2 regions of the Delftia sp. WSY_7 genome follow, and region 2 is predicted to be linked to the other one. Evidence: riboswitches for the same ligand, from Rfam matches in the RefSeq annotation. Region 2 holds a riboswitch; the other holds the start of a gene.
The links. A riboswitch is a leader RNA that binds a small molecule or an ion and turns the genes downstream of it on or off. The one in region 2 is predicted to bind S-adenosylhomocysteine.
Positions count from the first base shown of each region.

Region 1 (10,556 bases), on a different contig from region 2:
CGCCTTGCTTTCTTTGTACAAAAACCAAGATGAAATCCGCTTCTTCCATGACGGCCGCTTGTGCCGTCCCCCGCTTCTTCCCCCGTGCCTCACTGGCTGCTCTGTTGTCGCTGGCGGCTGCGTCCTGCCATGCCCAGGCCGAAACCTCTCCCGTCAACGCTGCCAGTGCCGATGCCCAGCAATCGCCCGCACCCGCCTACGCGCTCACCGGCAGCGTGGCGCTGCTCAGCGACTACCGTTTCCGTGGCATCTCGCAAAGCTGGATGGGACCGGCGCTGCAGGGCGGGCTGGAGCTGTCGCTGCCGCGCGGCGCCTACCTGGGCGTGTCCGGCTCCAGCGTGTCGCGCCACAGCTATCTGGACGGCCGCGCGCTGGAACTGGACCTGTACGGCGGCTGGCGCACCGAGCTGCTGCCGGGCTGGACGGGCGACATCGGCCTGCTGCACTACAACTACCCCGGCGCGCGCGTGCCCCGCGGGGATGGCAGCGGCGGCGTGCGCTACGACACCACCGAGGCCTATCTGGGCGTCACCCACGGCGGCTTCAGCGCCAAATGGTCGCTGGCGCTGACGCCTTACTTCGGCCTGCGCGACAGCACGGCGGCCACGGCCTTTGCCGAGGCACTTCCCGGCAGCGGCAGCTCACGCGGCAGCAGCTATCTGGACCTGAACTACCAGCATCCGCTGGGCGACTGGGCGGTGCTGGGCCTGCATGCCGGCCACACGCAGGTGCGCAACTACAGCGAACTGTCGTACGCCGACTGGCGCGTCTCGCTGGCCCGCAGCTGGGGGCCATGGACGGCCACGCTGGCCTGGGCCGGCACCTCGGCCGACACGCGCTACTACCGCGCGGCCAATGCGGCAGGCCAGATGCAAAGCCTGGGCCGCAGCGGCTGGGTGCTGTCGCTGTCGGCGGCGTTCTAGTGTGGGAGCACGCTCTGGTGCTAGGCTGAGAACCATGCCCATTTCGTCCTCTGCCGAGCCGGCGCCGCCCGGTCTGCCGCGCCCCGATCCCGACGCCCTGGTCGCGCGCCTGCGCCATGAGCGGGCGCAGGAGGGGCGGGGCAAGCTGCGCATCTACTTCGGATCGAATGCAGGCGTGGGCAAGACCTACGCCATGCTGGCCGCCGCCCAGCGCGAACGCCAGGGGGGCCGCGAGGTTCTGGTGGGACTCGTGGAAACCCATGGCCGCAAGGAAACGGCGCAGCAGCTGCATGGCCTGGAGCAACTGCCGCTGCGCGAGCTGCCGCACCAGGGACGGACGCTGCGCGAGTTCGACCTGGATGCGGCGCTCGCGCGGCGTCCGCGCGTGCTGCTGCTCGATGAACTGGCGCACAGCAATGCGCCAGGCTCACGCCATCCCAAGCGCTGGCAGGACGTGCAGGAGCTGCTGGACGCAGGCATCGATGTCTGGACCACGATCAACGTGCAGCACCTGGAAAGCCTGAACGACGTGGTGGGCGGCATCGTCGGCATCACGGTGCGCGAGACCGTGCCCGACCAGATCTTCGACGATGCCGACGAGGTCATCGTCGTCGACATCTCGCCCGACGAGCTGCTGCGCCGCTTGAAGGACGGCAAGGTCTACATGATGGAGCAGGCCGAGCGGGCCTCGCGCAACTTCTTCAGGCGCGGCAACCTGCTGGCGCTGCGCGAGCTGGCACTGCGCCGCACGGCCGACCGCGTGGACGAGGACATGCGCGACTACCGGCGCGAGCGCTCCATAGGCACGGTCTGGCCTGCGCGTGAGCGCCTGCTGGTGGCCGTGGCAGGGCACGCGGGCGACGACGCCCTGGTGCGCCAGGTGGCGCGCATGGCACGCCGGCTGGATGCTGGCTGGATGGTGGTGTACGTGGACGCGCCCCAGCGCCAGCACCGCCCACGCAGCGTGCAGGCCGCCGTGCTCAAGACCCTGGCCCTGGCCGCACGCCTGGGGGCCGAGACGGCCACGCTGCCGGGCGCCGATGTGGCCGAGGCCCTGGTTGCCTTCGCGCGCGAGCGCAACGCCAGCCGCCTGGTGCTGGCCCAGCCGCCGCGCCCGGCATGGTCGCCCTGGCGCTGGTGGGGCCGCAGCCTGCCCGACCGCATCGTCCAGCTGCATCCCGACATCGACGTGCTGGTGCTCTCCGGGGGCTCCAGCGCGGCCCGGACCGAGGCCGCGCCTGCCGCACCGCTGCGGCGCAGGCCGCTGCCCTGGAAGGGCTATGCCGGCGTGACCCTGGCCTGCTTGACCGCCACGGTGCTGGCCGAGCAGCTGCTGCGCATCTTCGACCCGGCCAACGTGGTGATGCTGTTCCTGCTCATCGTCGTGCTGTCTTCGTTGCGCTGGGGGCGTGGCCCGGGCGCCTGGGCGGCGCTGCTGTCGGTACTGTGCTTCGACTTTTTCTTTGTGCCCCCGCGCGGATCCTTCCATGTCAACGACACGCAGTACCTGTTCACCTTCGTGCTGATGCTGGGCGTGGCCCTGGTCTGCGGCCAGCTCATGGCGCGGCTGCGCCACGAGGCGCGCGTGGCGGCCGAGCGCGAGCGGCGCGCGGGCGCCCTGGCGCGGCTGGCGCGCGACCTTTCGGGCGCGCTCACGCAGGAGCAGGTGGTGGAGATTGCGCTGAGCACGGTCTCGGGCGTGTTCGACGCCCAGGCCGGGCTGCTGTTGCCCGATGCCGACGAGCGCCTGCGCCCCGCCGGCGGCGGCTCCTGCCCCATGGACGACAGCATTGCGCGCTGGGCCATGGACCACGGCCAGCAGGCCGGCCAGGGCACGGACACGTTGCCGGCCGCGCCGGCCCGCTACGTGCCGCTGGCGGCGCCCGTGCGCATGCGGGGCGTACTGGTGCTGCAACTGCGTGCGCCCCAGCGCCTGGAGGTGCCCGAGGAGCAGCGCCTGCTGGAGGCCTGTGCCAGCCAGGTGGCGCTGGCGCTGGAGCGTCAGCACTTCGTGGCCGTGGCCCAGCAGACCCAGATCGCCATGGAGGGCGAGCGCATGCGCAACACCTTGCTGTCGGCCGTCTCGCACGACCTGCGCACGCCGCTGACCACCATCCTGGGCGCGGCCGAGGCCGCGCAGCGCCATGTGCCGCCGGGCGGCGCAGCCGACATGCTGGAGCAGGTCCGCATCCAGGCCCAGGCCATGCAGCGACTGGTGGAGAACCTGCTGGACATGGCGCGCCTGCAGCAAGGCGGCGTGCACCTGCAGCGCGAATGGCTGCCGCTGGATGAAGTGGTCGGCAGCGCGCTGCGCCAGATGCGCGCGCGCCTGCACGAGCATCCCGTGAGCACCGACGTGCCCGCCAGCCTGCCGCTGCTGCAGCTCGATCCTGTGCTCATGGAGCGCGTGCTGGTCAACCTGCTGGACAACGCCGCCAAGTACACGCCGGCCGGCACGCCGCTGACCATCCACGCACGCGAACAGGACGGCGAGGTGCTTGTGGCCGTGCAGGATGGCGGGCCCGGCCTGCCGCCACACCTGCCCGTGGAGACGCTGTTCGAGCCCTTCACGCGCGGCACGGCCGAGTCCACCGTCTCGGGCATAGGCCTGGGGCTGGCGCTGGTGCGCAGCATTGTCGAGGCCCATGGCGGGCGCATCGAGGCCGCTGCCGCGCGCCCAGGCCCCGGCACCGTGTTCACGCTGCGCTTTCCGGTGCCGGAGCAGCCATTGCTCGATTAGAGTCTTGCGCCATGAGCACGCCCACCAACCGCATCCTGATGATCGAGGACGACCCCGGCATCCGCCGCTTCGTGCGCCTGGTGCTGGAGGACGAGGGCTGGCAGGTCTTCGAGGCCGACAGCGCGCGCCGGGGCCTGATCGAGGCGGCGAGCCGCCAGCCCGATCTGGTCATCCTCGACCTGGGCCTGCCGGATGCCGACGGCAAGCAGGTTCTCACCGAGCTGCGCGGATGGTCCTCCGTGCCCGTGCTCGTGCTTTCCGCGCGCGAGCGCGAGGACGAGAAGGTGGCCGCCCTGGACGCCGGCGCAGACGATTACCTGGTCAAGCCTTTCGGTGTGCCCGAGCTGCTGGCCCGGCTGCGCGTGATGCTGCGCCGCCGCCAGCAACTGGGGGCCGCAGGCGGCGCAGTTGCATCCAGCCAGGTGCACTTCGGCCAGGTGCAGGTGGACCTGGCCACGCACGAGGTGCGGCGTGCGGGCCAGCCGGTGCACCTCACGCCCATCGAATTCCGCCTGCTGGCGGCGCTGATCGCCGCCCAGGGCCGTGTGATGACCCACCGCCAGCTGCTGCTGCAGGTCTGGGGACCCGAATACCTGGGCCGTGCCCATTACCTGCGCGTGCACATGGCCAATCTGCGCCAGAAGATCGAGGACGAGCCGGCCCAGCCGCGCCACCTGGTGACCGAGCTGCAGGTGGGCTACCGGCTTGTGGGGCTGGGCGGTGAGGCATCCCCGGGATCGGTATAATCAGCGCCTCTCCGAGGAGCGTTGCAGCAGGCCCATTCACCAGATGCGGTCTGCGAGGCTCGGAGTCATACCTGCAACGACGCTCGCCCACGCTTTCTGTGCGGTGAGCTTTTTTTCGTCTCCCGCAGAACGTGGTTTTTCATTCATCTTTTGGAGAAAACCATGAACGCTGCTGTTCGTCCCGTTTCCGCCGACACGGCCATCGCTGACATTTCCCTCGCCGCCTGGGGCCGCAAGGAAATCCTGATCGCCGAAACCGAAATGCCCGGCCTGATGGCCACGCGCGAGGAATTCGCCGCGGCACAGCCGCTCAAGGGCGCGCGCATCGCCGGCTCGCTGCACATGACCATCCAGACGGCCGTGCTGATCGAGACGCTCAAGGCCCTGGGCGCCGACGTGCGCTGGGCCTCGTGCAACATTTTCTCGACGCAGGACCATGCCGCCGCCGCCATCGCCGCCACGGGCACGCCCGTGTTCGCCATCAAGGGTGAATCGCTGGCCGACTACTGGGACTACACCCACCGCATCTTTGAATTCGGCGCCGCCGGTACCGAAGGCGAAGGCCCCAACATGATCCTGGACGACGGCGGCGATGCCACCATGCTGCTGCACCTGGGCATGCGCGCCGAAAAGGACCTGTCCGTGCTGGACAACCCCGCCTCCGAGGAAGAGAAGATCGCCTTCGCCGCCATCCGCGCCAAGCTGGCCCAGGACCCCACCTGGTACACGCGCAAGAGCGCCCACATCATCGGCGTGACCGAAGAGACCACCACCGGCGTGCACCGCCTCAACGAGATGTCGGCCAAGGGCACGCTGAAGTTCCGCGCCATCAACGTCAACGACTCCGTCACCAAGAGCAAGTTCGACAACCTCTACGGCTGCCGCGAATCGCTGGTGGACGGCATCAAGCGCGCCACCGACGTGATGATCGCCGGCAAGGTCGCCGTGGTGGCCGGCTACGGCGACGTGGGCAAGGGCTGCGCCCAGGCGCTGCGCGCGCTGTCGGCCCAGGTCTGGGTCACCGAGATCGATCCCATCAACGCCCTGCAGGCCGCCATGGAAGGCTACAAGGTCGTGACCATGGAGTGGGCGGCAGACAAGGCCGACATCTTCGTGACCACCACCGGCAACCGCGACATCATCCGCCACGAGCACATGGTGGCCATGAAGAACGAAGCCATCGTCTGCAACATCGGCCACTTCGACAACGAGATCGACGTCGCCTCCATCGAGCAGTACCAGTGGGAAGAGATCAAGCCCCAGGTGGACCACATCACCTTCCCTGACGGCAAGAAGATCATCCTGCTGGCCAAGGGCCGCCTGGTGAACCTGGGCTGCGCCACCGGCCACCCCAGCTTCGTGATGAGCGCCTCGTTCGCCAACCAGACCATCGCCCAGATCGAGCTGTTCACCAAGCCCGATGCCTACGAGGTCGGCAAGGTCTACGTGCTGCCCAAGATCCTGGACGAGAAGGTTGCCCGCCTGCACCTGAAGAAGGTCGGCGCCATGCTGACCGAGCTGACGGACGGCCAGGCTGCCTATATCGGCGTGAGCAAGCAGGGTCCCTACAAGCCCGAAACTTATAGGTATTAAGCACCCCCTGAGGCGCTGACGCGCCTTCCCCCTCTCTACCCGCTTCGCGGGGGAGGGGGACGACGCCCTCGCTGCGGGGCGGCCCTTGCTTGGCGTCCCTGAGTTGGGTCGCGCCGGTTTCGGGCATTAGTCAACTGAGATTTCCTGGAGCGACGCTATGCGCGCAGATGTATTTTTGGTGGAAGCCGGCCATGCGGCCACGCGCTCGCAGGCGCAGCGGCTGATTGCGGGTGGCGTGCAGTGGCGCATGACGCCGTTGACGCCGTGGAAGAAGGTCGCCAAGAACGGCGACGAGATTCCCGCAGGTGCCGAGCTGCAGTTGCTGGACGGGGCCGAGGCCCGGTTCATCTCGCGCGGCGGGCTGAAGCTGGAAGGCGCGCTGGCGGCCACCAAGCTGTCGGTGGACGGCCTGCGCTGCCTGGACGTGGGCCAGAGCACGGGCGGTTTCACCGACTGCCTGCTGCAGGCAGGCGCCGCCCAGGTCATCGGCGTGGACGTGGGCCATGGCCAGCTGCATGACCGGCTGCGCTCGGATGCGCGCGTGATCTGCGTCGAAGGCGTCAATGCCCGCGCGGTGACGGCAGAGGGCCTGCAGGAGGCCTGCGAGGAAGTGCTGTCCGAACGCTGGGAAGAAGATCCCGACGACAACGACACCCAGCCCGTGGCGCCCTATGCCTGGATGCGCAACGGCGGCGTGGTCGACGAGGACTACGACGACAGCGACGACGCCAAGGAAAACGAGATCGAGGCCTTCAAGGCCGAGCGCGCAGCCAAGGGCAAGGCGCGGGATGAGGGCACGGTGGCCACGCAGCGCCGCCGCCGCGCCGAGTTTGCCGACGTGGACATCACGCCGCAGTTCGACTTCGTCACGGGCGATCTGTCCTTCATCTCTCTGACCCTGGTGCTGCCGGCCGTCACGCGCCTGCTCAAGCCGCATGGCCAGCTGCTGATGCTGGTCAAGCCGCAGTTCGAGCTGCAGCCGGGCCAAGTCGGCAAGGGCGGCATCGTGCGCGATGCGGCCCTGTTCACCGAGGTGGAGCAGCGCATCCGCACTTGCCTGGGCGAGCTGGGCCTGGAGGTCAAGGGCTGGATGGAGTCGGCCATCGAAGGTGGCGACGGCAACCGCGAATTCTTCGTGCATGCCCAGCAGGCGGCCGTGGTGAAGGAGCCAGGGCAGCCTGAAACGCAGGACGACGATGAGCCCCGCTCGGCCGTGAAGGCCGCTCCTAAGCCGGCCGCGCCTAAGCGCGTGTCCCGCACCGTGCTGCGCGAGCAGCGCAACGAGCGTGTGATCGACACCAGCACCGAGTTCGGCGTGCCCGGTCCGGGCCGCGCCAAGCTGCGCAAACGCAACGAATGAAACACTGAGCAGCGAGTCTTACATGAGCTTTCCGATCAGCTTCGAGTTCTTCCCGACCAAGACGCCCGAGGGCGCGACCAAGCATGTGCAGGTGCGCAAGAACCTCTATGCGCGCAAGCCCCAGTTCTGCTCCGTCACCTATGGCGCGGGCGGCTCCACGCAGACGGGCACCTTCGCCATGGTGCGTGACATCCAGAACGAAGGCGTCAGCGCGGCATCGCACTTCTCCTGCGTGGGCGCCACGCACGACAAGGTGCGCGCCGAGCTGCAGGAGCTGAAGGCCATGGGCGTGCGCCGCATCGTCGCGCTGCGCGGCGACCTGCCCAGCGGCTATGGCCTGGGTGGCGAATTCCAGTACGCCAGCGATCTCGTGGAATTCATCCGCCGCGAGTTCGGCGACTGGTTCCACATCGAGGTGGCGGCCTACCCGGAGGTCCATCCGCAGGCGAAATCCCCACAGTCCGATCTGGATGCGTTTGCGGCTAAAGTGCGCGCTGGCGCGGATTCCGCGATCACCCAATATTTCTACAATGCCGACGCCTACTGCCGTTTCGTTGATGCGGCGCGCGGCATGGGGCTTGATGCACCGGTTGTTCCCGGCATCATGCCCATCACCAGCTCTACGCAGCTGATGCGCTTCTCGGACGCCTGCGGCGCCGAGATCCCGCGCTGGATCCGCCTGCGTCTGCAGGCTTACGGAGATGACACGGCGTCCATTCGCGCCTTCGGCCTCGATGTCGTGTCCCGTCTATGCGAGCAGTTGCGCAGCCAGGGCGCTCCCGGGCTGCACTTCTATACGATGAACCAGAGCGTCGCCACGCTGGAAATCTGCGATCGATTGGGCCTTTGAGCGCGCAGCCACTGCGCCGGCCCCGGGCGACCCTCTAGAACTTGGGAACGGTCAGGCGTTCCCTGGAGGTTTTTGCCCATGGATCGTGGTTTTCGACGCCTGCACTGGCGCTGGCTGGCCATGTGCGCCATCACCGCCACCCTGGCCGGCTGCGCGCCGGCTCCCGTGGCACAAAGCGATGCCGAGTCCGGCGCCCTGACCGCAGGTGCGGCGGCAATGGATGAAGGCCAGACGCCAGCGGCCGTGCCCTCGGCCGGCAAGCGCGGTGGCCGCACATCGCGGGCCGCGCAGCCGGCCAGCAAATCCCCGGATGCCAAGCCCTCCGAGTCGGCCTCGCCCGAAGGCAGTGCCGAGGCGCCCTCCAATCCCGACTTCGCCCTCGTGCCCTCGCGCGACAGCGACCAGCAAGGCCTGGCCTCCTGGTATGGCCCGGGCCTGCATGGCCGGCTGACCGCCAGCGGCGAGCGTTTCGACAAGGAAGAATTGACGGCCGCGCACCGCAGCTTTGCCTTCGGCAGCCGCGTCTGCGTGCGCAGCGCCGCCACGGGCAAGACAGTGGTGGTGCGCATCAACGACCGCGGGCCGTTTGCGCCTGGCCGCGTGATCGATCTGAGCCAGGCCGCAGCGCAGGAGCTGGGCATGGTCGGCCTGGGCATCAAGCCCGTGGAGCTGTGGCAGCTCGACGATGGTGAGCAGGAATGCCCCGAAACCCTGGTCACGGCCAGGAAGGCCAAGTCCATCGAGAAGACGCAGCAGGCCAAGGCACAGGCACAGACAACACAGGCACGGACCCGGGTTCAGGCCAAGGCGCCGGTGCGTCCGCGTGTCCAGGCCAAGGCACCTGCCCCCAGGCCCAATGCACGCACGGCCGTGGCCAGCCGTGCCGTCCCTGCCGCCAAACCGGTGGCGAAGGCTGCGGCGCCCGCCGCTGCCTCGTCCACCGCAGTGGCCTCTGCGGCCTCGAACGCGCGCTGAACGGGCTCAGCCGCCGGATTCGAGCGTGAAGGCCGCGTTCTCGTCCTGACCGAGCAGCTTGACCAGCTGCGGCATGGCCGGCTTGAGCTGTTCCTTGAGATTGAACGGCGGATTGATCAGGAACATGCCGCTGGCCGGCAGGCCGCCGCGCTCCGAGGTCTTGTTGCTCTTGACCGTGAGCTCCACATGCAGCCAGCTCCTGCCGGCCTTGGTGGTCATGGTCTTCAGGCGGCGCGGCAGATCGTGCGCCTCGGGGCGCGGGATGATCGGATACCAGAACGCATACGTGCCTGTGGCAAAGCGCTTGAGGCTGTCGGCCGCCATGTCCAGCACCTTGGCGTAGTCGCTCTTGAGCTCGTAGCTGGGGTCGCACAGCACCAGGGCTCGGCGCGACGGCGGCGGCAGGAATTTCTTGATGCCCTCGAAGCCGTCCTCGTGCAGCACGGCCACCTGGCGGCCGGCTTCGAGCTGGGCAATGTTGCCGGCCAGCGAGCGCATGTCGGTGGGATGCAGCTCGAAGACCTTGAGCTTGTCGCGCTCCTGCACGCGCAGCAGGGACTGGATGATGAACGGCGAGCCCGGATAGTTGCGCAGCTGCGCGCCCTGGTTGAAGGAGCGCACCGAGGCGATGTAGGCCTGCAGCACCGGGGCCAGCTCGGACTCCTTGGCCTGGGCCAGGCGCAGGATGCCGTCTGCGGCCTCGCCGCTCTTGTTGGCATAGTCGCCGTCCAGACGGTACAGGCCGGCGCCGGCGTGCGTGTCCAGCACCGTAAGGGCGGCCTCCTTCTGGAGGAGGTATTGCAGGGTGGCGATCAGCACGGTGTGCTTGAGCACATCGGCATGGTTGCCTGCATGGAAGGCGTGGCGGTAACTGAACATAGGCGTGATGGTAACCAGCCGCGCTGGCGGGTGGACACCCATGGCGGCTGCAAGGTTGCCCGGCGCTGGCGCCTCGCGGCGAGGGCTGCCGGGGACTTGCGGATCGGGGGGATGGTGCGGTTGCGCCAGTTTTGTATAATGGCGGGCTTCGCAGCGATTTTATGGGTCCCGCGGCGAAGTTTACATCCCCGCCTAAGAGGCTTCCTTTTTGAAGAAGCACCGACCGCGGAAAAGGGCCCGCCAAACCTTTCTTGAAAGAGAAAACTCATGTCTACATTCAGCGCAAAGCCCGCTGAGGTGCAACACGAGTGGTTTGTGATTGACGCCACCGATAAGGTGCTCGGACGTGTCGCCAGCGAAGTGGCACTCCGTCTGCGCGGCAAGCACAAGGCCATTTACACACCTCACGTTGACACCGGCGACTTCATCGTCATCATCAACGCCTCCAAGCTCAAGGTCACCGGCACCAAGAACCTGGACAAGGTGTACT
Region 1 is NZ_JBICLB010000005.1:699,548-710,103, reverse strand. Features, by position in the region: gene ACF8ME_RS04565 (TorF family putative porin) at 48-923, shown strand; gene ACF8ME_RS04560 (sensor histidine kinase KdpD) at 958-3,663, shown strand; gene ACF8ME_RS04555 (response regulator) at 3,675-4,409, shown strand; S-adenosyl-L-homocysteine riboswitch at 4,417-4,501, shown strand; gene ahcY (adenosylhomocysteinase) at 4,572-6,002, shown strand; gene ACF8ME_RS04545 (TlyA family RNA methyltransferase) at 6,160-7,362, shown strand; gene metF (methylenetetrahydrofolate reductase [NAD(P)H]) at 7,385-8,212, shown strand; gene ACF8ME_RS04535 (septal ring lytic transglycosylase RlpA family protein) at 8,291-9,187, shown strand; gene ACF8ME_RS04530 (23S rRNA (adenine(2030)-N(6))-methyltransferase RlmJ) at 9,194-10,066, opposite strand; gene rplM (50S ribosomal protein L13) at 10,334-10,556, shown strand, end outside.
Region 1: linked by a shared signal. The riboswitch ahead of ahcY (adenosylhomocysteinase) and the one ahead of metH (methionine synthase) in region 2 are both predicted to bind S-adenosylhomocysteine.

Region 2 (10,556 bases):
CCAGCCTCAAGTACCTGCGCCAGGCCGGCATGAAGGCCAAGGGCGTGCAGCTGATCGACGGCAACGACTTCAATCTGCGCGACGGCTCCATGGTCTACATCACCAACGATGAGTGGACCTTCATCAGCGGCCGCCCCTACAGCTGGACCCTGGCCGGCGACGCGCGCACCTTCGCCACCATGCTCACGCCCGCAGGCCTGGCCGAGATCAAGACCTATGCCGACGGCATCGGCCCCTGGAAGCCCCAGGTCCTGGCCCACTCCGTCGTGCCCTACAAGGAGGGCGCCGGCCTCAAGGACGTGAACACCGTCAAGGACACGGGCCTGATCCGCGACGCCCACAAGGCCGGCCTGATCGTGCACAGCTTCACCTTCCGCAACGAGCCGGGCCGCCTGGCCGGCCTGTACAAGGGCGACCCCGTGCAGGAATACCTGACCTACTACCGCCTGGGCATCGACGGCGTGTTCACCGACTTCACGGACACGGCCGTTGCGGCGCGCAAGGCGTACAACAAGGAAATCGGGCTCTGAAACTCCCATCCCGCTGACCCATGACAAGGCGCCTCGTGCGCCTTGTTTTTTTGGACTCTGGCAGTGGGCATATTCAGGCGATCTCATACATGGCAATCAGGTATACCTGAATGCGATTGCAGCGAATTGGTATACAAGATCGTTACAGCATGTCGCAAAAACACGTTCCCTCCAACTTGCCTTCGAGGCAATAAGCGCATTAAGCTGCCCCGATCTCTGATCCAGATGAAGCTTATGAATCTGGATGGCATCAAACCGTGGCTACCGAGAAACTCGATTGATGCGACTTTAGAAAATTGGAGGGACAGTTTGTGATACCAGATATGGAGTTTGATGGGCAGAAGCTGACATGGAATGGCTCCGGTAGCTTCAAGGCAACGACAGGACTTCCAGGTTTTCAGATGCCAGAAAATCAGTGCATCAAAGACAGCGGACCAATTCCGGAGGGGGTGTACAAGGTGCTCGTCACCGATCGTGGGGCGGCGAAGGATGACGGTGCGGGAAGATGCAACCTGTCTCCCGGATGGGGAGTCCAGACGATTCCACGCGGAGCTGCCGCCGGAAGCTGCGAAGCCTATTGGGCAAACTGGGGGCAGAACCGGGCGCGGATGGAGCCCGCCGACACTCAAACGCGCATCGCTTGCAACCCCGTTCGCAGCGGCTTTTATCTGCATGATTCAACCAAAGGCTTCAGCCACGGATGTATTGAGGTTGAGCATAGATTCTTCCCGATTCTTCGGTCGAAGGCGAAGTCCAGTTCACGTAGCTATTTCATTCTGAAAGTCAATTACGTCCCGGCAAGAGTGACAAACGGAGGCACACGTGCATAGCATGGCTCGATTTTTAATATGGTCTGCCTTGTTTGGCGGATCCGCCTTTGCTGCCCATGCCGACCAGATAACGTTTCAGAACGATCTTTCAGCCTGCGTGTCGATCACGGCGACGAAGACTTCCACAGAGTCCAACGTGGTGTGGGCGAACACCCGTGTTCAACTGCGCAAATCGATTGGCGAGTGCGGATGCCTTTCGGCTCTGGCGACCTACACGAGCAGCGTGAACCGAGGGGGCGTCCGGCAGGTACTGCAGGAAGGCCTGATCGACCTGGGCAGCGGGGGAGAGAGAAAACTCGTCCTTGCGACCGATCCGGCCCTGGTCGCCAACAAGGAGGTGCGGGTTCGGCTGGCGTGCACCGGGCCCTTATAGGGCATCCTGGCCCCGGCAGCATCGGCGCGCGCGTGAACGCTCAGCCGGATCACATCCTCGGACTGGCCTGGCAACGGCGTGTGCTGCGGGCGGCGGCGGATGTGCGCAAGCACGGTTGGTCAACGCGACTTCTGATCGACTGCCTGCGCCGCTGGCGCGCCCTGTCCGCTATTCCAGTCAAAGATGAATGCCTTTGTCCAAAATAGCGAAAAATCGCACGCCTGACCGGCGTAGCCAAGCCAGCGGTCAACCCAATATCAGGCGAGATTCGGCGCCAGCAACCGGCGCAGTTCCTCGATATCCATGCCCCGGCGCGCGGCCATGTCGGCCAGTTGGTCCTCGCCGATCTCGCCGACGTTGAAGTAGACGGAGTCGGGGTGGCCGATGTAGAAGCCGCTGACGCTGGAGGCCGGGTTCATGGCCAGGCTTTCGGTCAGCGTCATGCCGATCTCGTCGGCCTTGAGCACGGCGAACAGGTCGGTCTTGGCGCTGTGGTCGGGGCAGGCCGGGTAGCCAGGCGCGGGGCGCACGCCCTTGTACTGTTCCTTGATCAGCGCTTCGTTGCTGAGGTCCTCGTCGGGCGCATAGCCCCACAGGTCCTTGCGCACGCGCTGGTGCAGGCATTCGGCGAAGGCCTCGGCCAGGCGGTCGGCCAGGGCCTTGAACATGATGCCGGAGTAGTCGTCCAGCGCGTCCTGGAACTCCTTGTCCTTCTTCTCGGCGCCGATGCCGGCCGTGACGGCGAACAGGCCCGCGTAGTCCTGGATGCCCGATTCCTTGGTGGCCACGAAGTCGGACAGGCAGCGGCTGGGGCGCATCACGGGCTGGCCATCCGGGCCTTCCACCATCTGCTTTTCGGTCTGCTGGCGCATGCCGTACCAGGTCATGAGCACCTGGCTGCGGGACTCGTCGGCGTAGAACTCGATGTCATCGCCCACGCGGTTGGCAGGGAACAGGCCGATGGCGCCGTTGGCCTGCAGCCAGCGGCCTTCGATGATCTTCCTGAGCATGGCCTGGCCGTCGGCCAGCACCTGGCGGGCCTGCACGCCCACGATCTCGTCGTCGAGGATGGCCGGATAGGGGCCGGCCAGGTCCCAGGTCTGGAAGAACGGGCCCCAGTCGATGTATTCTGCGATCTCGGCCAGGTCGAAGTTGCGAAACACGCGCCGGCCCAGGGCGCGCGGCGCCACGGGGGCCTGGGAAAAGTCCACGGGCGTGGCGTTGGCGCGGGCCTTGTCCAGCGGCCACAGCGGCGTCTTCTTCTTGTTGGCGTGCTGGGTGCGGACCTTGTCGTAGTCGGCCTGGATCTCGGCCAGGTAGTTGCCCTTGTTCTCGCCCAGCAGGCTCTGGGCCACGCTGACGCTGCGCGAGGCATCGGGCACGTAGACCACGGGGCCTTCGTACTTGGGCGCGATCTTGACGGCGGTGTGCACGCGCGAGCAGGTGGCGCCGCCGATCAGCAGCGGAATCTTCTTGATGCGGAAGTAGTCGTCCTTGTGCATCTCGCCGGCGACGTACTGCATCTCTTCGAGGCTGGGCGTGATCAGGCCCGACAGGCCGATGATGTCCGCGCCCTCGGCCTTGGCCTTGGCCAGGATCTCGTGGCAGGGCACCATCACGCCCATGTTGATGACCTCGAAGTTGTTGCACTGCAGGACCACGGTGACGATGTTCTTGCCGATGTCGTGCACGTCGCCCTTGACGGTGGCGATGACGATCTTGCCCTTGCTGGACACGTCCAGGCCCGCCGCTTCCTGCTGGCGCTTTTCCTCTTCGATGTAGGGCACGAGGTGGGCCACGGCCTGCTTCATCACGCGCGCCGACTTGACCACCTGGGGCAGGAACATCTTGCCGGCGCCGAACAGGTCGCCCACGATGTTCATGCCGTCCATGAGCGGGCCTTCGATCACGTGCAGCGGGCGGCCGCCGCCCTGCACCACGATCTGCTGGTAGGCCTCTTCGGTGTCGACGACGATGAAGTCGGTGATGCCGTGCACCAGGGCGTGCGACAGGCGCTCGCCCACGGTCTTCGGGTTCTCGGGCGTGCCGCGCCATTCGAGCTTCTTGCTGTCGTCCTTGGCGGCGCCCTTGGCGGCGTCGGCAATCTCCAGCAGGCGTTCCGCAGCGTCAGGGCGGCGGTTGAGCACCACGTCTTCCACGCGCTCGCGCAGTTCGGGCTCCAGGTCGTCATAGACGCCGACCATGCCGGCGTTGACGATGCCCATGTCCATGCCCGCCGAGATGGCGTGGTAGAGGAACACGGTGTGGATGGCCTCGCGCACGGGGTCGTTGCCGCGGAAGCTGAAGCTCACGTTGGAGACGCCGCCCGAGACCTTGGCGCCGGGCAGGTTCTGCTTGATCCAGCGCACGGCCTCGATGAAGTCCACGGCGTAGTTGTCGTGCTCCTCGATGCCGGTGGCCACGGCGAAGATGTTGGGGTCGAAGACGATGTCCTCGGGCGGGAAGCCCACCTCGTCCACCAGGATGCGGTAGGCGCGCTCGCAGATCTCGATCTTGCGCTGGTAGGTGTCGGCCTGGCCCTTCTCGTCGAAGGCCATGACCACGGCGGCCGCGCCGTAGCGCTTGATCAGCCGGGCCTGGCGCTTGAATTCATCCAGGCCTTCCTTCATGGAGATGGAGTTGACGATGCCCTTGCCCTGCAGGCAGCGCAGGCCGGCCTCGATGACCTCCCACTTGGAGCTGTCCACCATGACCGGCACCTTGGCGATGTCGGGCTCGGAGGCGATGAGGTTCAGGAAGCGCACCATGGCGGCCTTGCTGTCGAGCATGGCCTCGTCCATGTTCACGTCGATGACCTGGGCGCCGTTTTCCACCTGCTGGCGCGCCACGGACAGCGCTTCCTCGTACTGCTCGTTGAGGATCATGCGCGCAAAGGCCTTGGAACCCGTGACGTTGGTGCGCTCGCCCACGTTGACGAACAGCGTGCCCTCGCCGATGGTCACCGGCTCCAGGCCGGACAGCTTCATGGGAGGGGGAGTGAAAGAGGACGACATCAAGCTCACCTGCAAAAACGGCATGGCAACAGGTGAGCGTCGTTGGCACCGTGGGCGCGGTCCGGCCGGGAACCTGCACCTGGCCCAAGCCTGACGCGGCACGCGATCCGGTGTACGGATGGGCGGGTGCCGCGCTGCAACGCTCCTCGGGCCAAAGCCCGGGATTCTACGGCGGCTGGCGGCGGCCTGCAGTGCGGGTTTTACGCCCGCATTCGGGGCAGGCCTGCACAAAGCCATGCGGCACTGCACCAAAGCGCGGCAGCGCGGGCCGCTGGCGGCGCCTTCGGGGCGGATTGTCGATGTCCCATCGCCCCGGATTCTTTGCAATGCCTGAGGACAACGCTCCTTTTTTTGCATCTGGCACGCAATTCGCTATCTGCTGGGTACGTGGTCTGACCAGTCAGGCCAAAACCCTCCACCCGCGCCAGCCCATGCAAAGCATTCCGATCTCGATGGCCCAGACGCTGCAGCAGCACATCCTGAGCGGCCACTACCCCGGCGGCAGCCAGCTGCCGCCGCAGCGCGAGCTGGCCCGGCAGCTGGGCATCAGCCGCGCTTCGCTGCGCGAGGCGCTGTCCATGCTGGAGGCCCTGGGCCTGGTCGAGATCCAGCCGGGCAAGGGCGTGCGCATCAACGGCCCGCACAGCGGCCGTGCACGCATGCACCGCGCCTATGCCACCCCGGCGCTGGGCACGCTGTCGCCGCGCCAACTGATCGAGCTGCGCCTGGTGCTGGAGCCGGGCTGGGCCGCGCTGGCGGCCATGCGCGCCGACGACAGCGGCCTGCGCCAGCTGCAATGGACCCAGTCCCAACTGGCCCACGCCCTGGACCGCAGCGACCTGCTGGCCGCCGCCGACGCCGATCTGCAGTTCCACCTGCTGCTGGCCCAGCTGTCGGGCAACCCGGGCCTGGTGGCCATGGCGCGCCAGCTGGAGCTGGCCATCAGCCACAGCCTGCGCCTGCCCTTTGCCTGGAGCGGTGCCGACGACCAGCCGGTGCGCGAGCACGACGCCATCGTGCAGGCGGTCTGCGCAGGCGATGCGCCGGGCGCCGCGGGCGCCATGCGCGCCCACCTGCTGTCGGCCGCCAGGCGCAGCGGCATCGATCTCGACACGCCGGACGACGCGACGGCGCCCGACGCATCTGCGCCCGATACATCTGCGCCCGACCCTGACCCGCTTTCCTTTCGCCTCATCCCACCTTCTGAAGGAGCTTTCGCATGACTTCCCCCCTGACACCCCGCCGCGCATTCATCCGCACCGCCCTGGCGGCCGCCACCCTGGCCGCTGCCGGCCTGGGCGGCGCCGCCCATGCCGACATGCTGGCCAACATCCAGAAGGCCGGCGTGCTGCGCGTGGCGATTCCGCAGGACTTCCCGCCCTTCGGCTCGCTGGGCACCGACCTGAAGCTGCAGGGCTATGACATCGACATGGCGGCCCTGGTGGCCCAGGAGCTGGGCGTGAAGGTGGAGCTGGTGCCCGTGACCAGCACCAACCGCATCCCCTTCCTGACCACGGGCAAGGCCGACATCGTCATCTCCAGCCTGGGCAAGAACGCCGAGCGCGCCAAGGTGATCGACTTCACCCAGGCCTATGCCCCCTTCCCCAAGAGCGTCTACGGCCCCAAGGACATGAGCATCAAGGCCCCTGCCGACCTGGCCGGCAAGACCGTGGGCGTGACGCGCGGCTCCACCGAGGACCTGGCCCTCACGCAGGTGGCGCCGGCCTCGGCCACCATCAAGCGCTACGAGGACAACAACGCCACCGCGCAAAGCTATCTGACGGGCCAGGTGCAGCTGGTGACGCTGGGCAACATCGTGGCCAACGCCGTGAACGAGCGCACCAGGCTGCGCCAGCTGGACGTGAAGTTCGCGGTCGAGGACACGCCCTGCTACATCGGCGTGGCCAAGGGCGAGCCGGCGCTGCTGCAGAAGGTGGACGCCATCATCACCAAGCTCAAGGCCGACGGCCGCCTGACCAGCCTGTCCCAGCGCTGGATGAAGATGCCGCTGCCCGCCACCCTGTAACCGCTGCGCCCCTGTTCCCGGAAATCCTTCCATGGCCTATCAATTCGACTTCGGCGCCGTGTTCGACTACAGCGGCCTGCTGGCACAGGGCGCGGGCTTCACGCTGGCGCTGACGGCGGCGGGCGCCGTGCTGGGCGGCGCCATCGGCGTGGCCGGCGGCGTCAGCCGCGCCTGGCGCATTGCGCCGCTGCACTGGCTGTTCAAGGTGTACGTGGAGGGCATACGCAACACGCCCTTCCTGGTGCAGCTGATGTTCGTGTTCTTCGGCCTGCCTTCGCTGGGCGTGCAGATCAACGAATGGCAGGCCTGCCTGCTGACCACGGTGATCAACCTGGGCGCCTACATCACCGAGATCGTGCGCGCCGGCATCCAGGAGACGCCGCGCGGCCAGCTGGAAGCCGCTGGCGCGCTGGGCATGGGCCGCTGGGCGGTCTTCCGCCATGTGGTGCTGCGCCCTGCGCTGCAGCGGGTCTGGCCCTCGCTGAGCAGCCAGATCGTGATCGTGATGCTGGGCACCTCGGTGGTCTCGCAGATCGCGGCCCAGGACCTGACGTTTGCGGCCAACTTCATCCAGTCGCGCAACTTCCGCGCGTTCGAGACCTACCTGGTGGTGACGGCGGCGTACTTCGTGCTGGCCCTGGCACTGCGCCAGTTGCTGGCCTGGATAGGCCAGCGCTTCGTGGTGGGCCGCCGCACGCCGCGTGCAGCCAGGCCCGCTGCACCCGCTGCACCCGCTGCACCTGCAACCACTGCCGGAGACGCCGCATGATTGCCGACATTCCCCTGCTGCCCATCCTGGCCAAGCTGGCCGAGGGCCTGCTGGCCACGCTGGCGCTGTCGCTGCTGGCCTTCGTGCTGGGCGGCGCCACCGGATTGCTGGTGCTGTTCGCCCGCGTGGGCCGCAGCCTGAACCTGCGCCGCCTGGCCAAGGCCTATATCCAGGCCTTCCAGAACACGCCGCTGCTGATGCAGATGTTCATCGTGTTCTTCGGCTCGTCCATGGCCGGCCTGGACATCTCGCCCTGGACGGCGGCCGCCATCGGCCTGACGCTGTACACCAGCGCCTACCTGGCCGAGGTCTGGCGCGGCTGCGTGGAATCCATTCCCCGCGGCCAGTGGGAAGCCTCGTCCAGCCTGGCCATGGGCTACCTGCAGCAGATGCGCCATGTGGTGCTGCCGCAGGCGCTGCGCCTGTCGATAGCGCCCACGGTCGGCTTCTCGGTGCAGATCATCAAGGGCACGGCCGTGGCCTCGATCATCGGCTTCAGCGAGCTGACCAAGCTCGGCTCCATGCTGGCCAACGCCACCTTCCAGCCCTTCCTCATCTACGGCCTGGTCGCCGCAGGCTACTTCCTGCTGTGCTGGCCCCTGTCCCTCTACGCATCCCATCTGGAGAAGAAACTCTATGCCGCTCGTTGATGTGCGCGCCGTTCACAAGCATTACGGCAACAACCATGTGCTCAAGGGCGTGGACCTGAGCGTGGACAGCGGCCAGGTGGTCGCCATCATCGGCCGCAGCGGCTCGGGCAAGAGCACGCTGCTGCGCTCCATCAACGGGCTGGAGGCCATCCAGTCCGGCCAGATCGTGGTGGACGACGCCGTGCTCAAGGGCTCGGAGGGCAGCGCGCCCTCGCCCGCCCAGCTGCGCGCGCTGCGCCTGAACGTGGGCATGGTGTTCCAGCAGTTCAACCTGTTCCCCCACCTGACGGCGGGCGAGAACGTGGCCCTGTCGCCCACCGTGGTCAAGGGCGTGAAAAAGCCCGAGGCGGCGGCGCTGGCGCGCCAGATGCTGGCCAAGGTCGGCCTGGGCGACAAGTACGACAGCTACCCCGACCAGCTCAGCGGCGGCCAGCAGCAGCGCGTGGCCATTGCACGCGCGCTGGCCATGCAGCCCAAGGTGCTGCTGTGCGACGAGATCACCTCGGCCCTGGACCCGGAGCTGGTCAACGAGGTGCTGGCCGTGGTCAAGCAGCTCGCCGCCGAGGGCATGACGCTGATCATGGTCACGCACGAGATGCGCTTTGCCCGCGACGTGGGCGACCAGCTGGTGTTCATGCACCAGGGCCTGATCCACGAAAGCGGCCCGGCCAAGCAGCTGTTCGCCAGCCCGCAGACGCCGGAGCTGGCCGGCTTCATCGGCGCCGTGCACTGAGCGGTACGGCCAGGCAGGACAAAGGCCCGCGTCGCGGGCCTTTTTTGCATCGGTGCGGCGCAGGGGCCGCGGTCAGTGGCTGATCATCCAGGGCCGCTTGGTCGGGAAGGTCTTGGCGCCGTTGGGCGCCGTGACCGTGGAGCCGCGCTTGCTGGCGCCGCTGCAGCAGCCGCAGCCCGAAGGGTGGCGCATGCGCGCGTAGCTGCCCTCGGCCACATCGCGTGAGCGCCTGGGCTCGTGCCGGGCGCGCTCGTTGGTGTCATGGGCGCGGCGCTGCTCGGGGCTGGTGCAGGCCAGGCGCGGCGCGCTGACGAAGACGCGGGGCGAGGCCGCCTCGCAGATGGGGCAGGGCGCGGGCTCGTTGCGCTGCGAGAGGCTGCGCAGCGCGTCGAAGCCGCCGCATGCGGCGCAGTGGTAGTCATAGGTGGGCATGGGCGGCCTCTGGCGGATGGTGGATGGCGGGTGTCGTATGCCGGGCTTACTTGTCCTGGGCGATGGGCAGGTCCACCCCGCCCGTGATGATCTTCTGTGGTCCCTCGGCCGTGGGATTGATGTCGAAGTCGAAGATCTCCGTGGGCAGCCACAGCGTGGCGCAGGCATTGGGCACGTCCACCACGCCGCTGATGTGGCCCTGCACGGGCGCCGTGCCCAGCAGCGAGTAGGCCTGGGCACCGCTGTAGCCGAATTTCTTCAGGTACTCGATGGCGTTCAGGCAGGCCTGGCGGTAGGCCACGGTCACGTCCAGGTAGTGCTGCTTGCCCTTTTCGTCCACCGAGATGCCTTCGAAGATCAGGTAGTCCTTGTAGTTGGGCGTCATGGGGCTGGGCTTGAAGATGGGGTTCTTGATGCCGTACTTGGCCATGCCGCCCTTGATCAGCGAAACCTTCATGTGCACCCATCCGGCCATCTCGATGGCGCCGCAGAAGGTGATCTCGCCATCGCCCTGGCTGAAGTGCAGGTCGCCCACGCTCAGGCCCGCGCCGTCCACGTAGACGGGGAAGAACACGCGCGAGCCGCGCGAAAGATCCTTGATGTCGCAGTTGCCGCCATGCTCGCGCGGCGGCACGGTGCGTGCGCCTTCGGCGGCGGCCTTGTCGCGCGCCTCGCCCTGCATCTGGCCCATGTGGGCGGTGGTGGCGTTGGGCGGATTGGCCAGGCCGGGGATGCGGTCGGGGTCGGTGGCGATGAGGCCGGTCTCGCGCTCATTCCAGCTGGCCAGCATCTTGGGGTCGGGCAGGCAGCCGATCAGGCCCGGGTGGATGAGGCCTGCGAAGTTGACGCCGGGGATGTGGCGGCTCTTGGTGAACATGCCGTGGAAGTCCCAGATGGACTTCTGGGCCAGCGGGAAATGCTCGTCCAGGAAGCCGCCGCCGTTTTGCTTGGAGAAAAAGCCGTTGAAGCCCCAGAGGCTGTCGTCGCGCGCGCCGATGTCCAGCAGGTCCACCACCAGCAGGTCGCCGGGCTCGGCGCCCTTGACGCCCACGGGGCCGGACAGGAAGTGGACGGTGGACAGGTCCACGTCACGCACGTCTTCGGCGCTGTCGTCGTTCTTGATGGCGCCGCCGGTCCAGTCATAGGTCTCCAGCTTGAACTCCGCGCCCGGCTCCACCCAGACCGCCATGGGGATGTCG
Region 2 is NZ_JBICLB010000044.1:55,251-65,806, reverse strand. Features, by position in the region: gene ACF8ME_RS23885 (glycerophosphodiester phosphodiesterase family protein) at 1-530, shown strand, start outside; gene ACF8ME_RS23880 (DUF2195 family protein) at 1,362-1,733, shown strand; gene metH (methionine synthase) at 1,991-4,747, opposite strand; S-adenosyl-L-homocysteine riboswitch at 4,775-4,901, opposite strand; gene ACF8ME_RS23870 (FadR/GntR family transcriptional regulator) at 5,179-5,970, shown strand; gene ACF8ME_RS23865 (transporter substrate-binding domain-containing protein) at 5,967-6,773, shown strand; gene ACF8ME_RS23860 (amino acid ABC transporter permease) at 6,805-7,542, shown strand; gene ACF8ME_RS23855 (amino acid ABC transporter permease) at 7,539-8,192, shown strand; gene ACF8ME_RS23850 (amino acid ABC transporter ATP-binding protein) at 8,179-8,925, shown strand; gene ACF8ME_RS23845 (zinc ribbon domain-containing protein) at 8,998-9,357, opposite strand; gene fmdA (formamidase) at 9,404-10,556, opposite strand, start outside.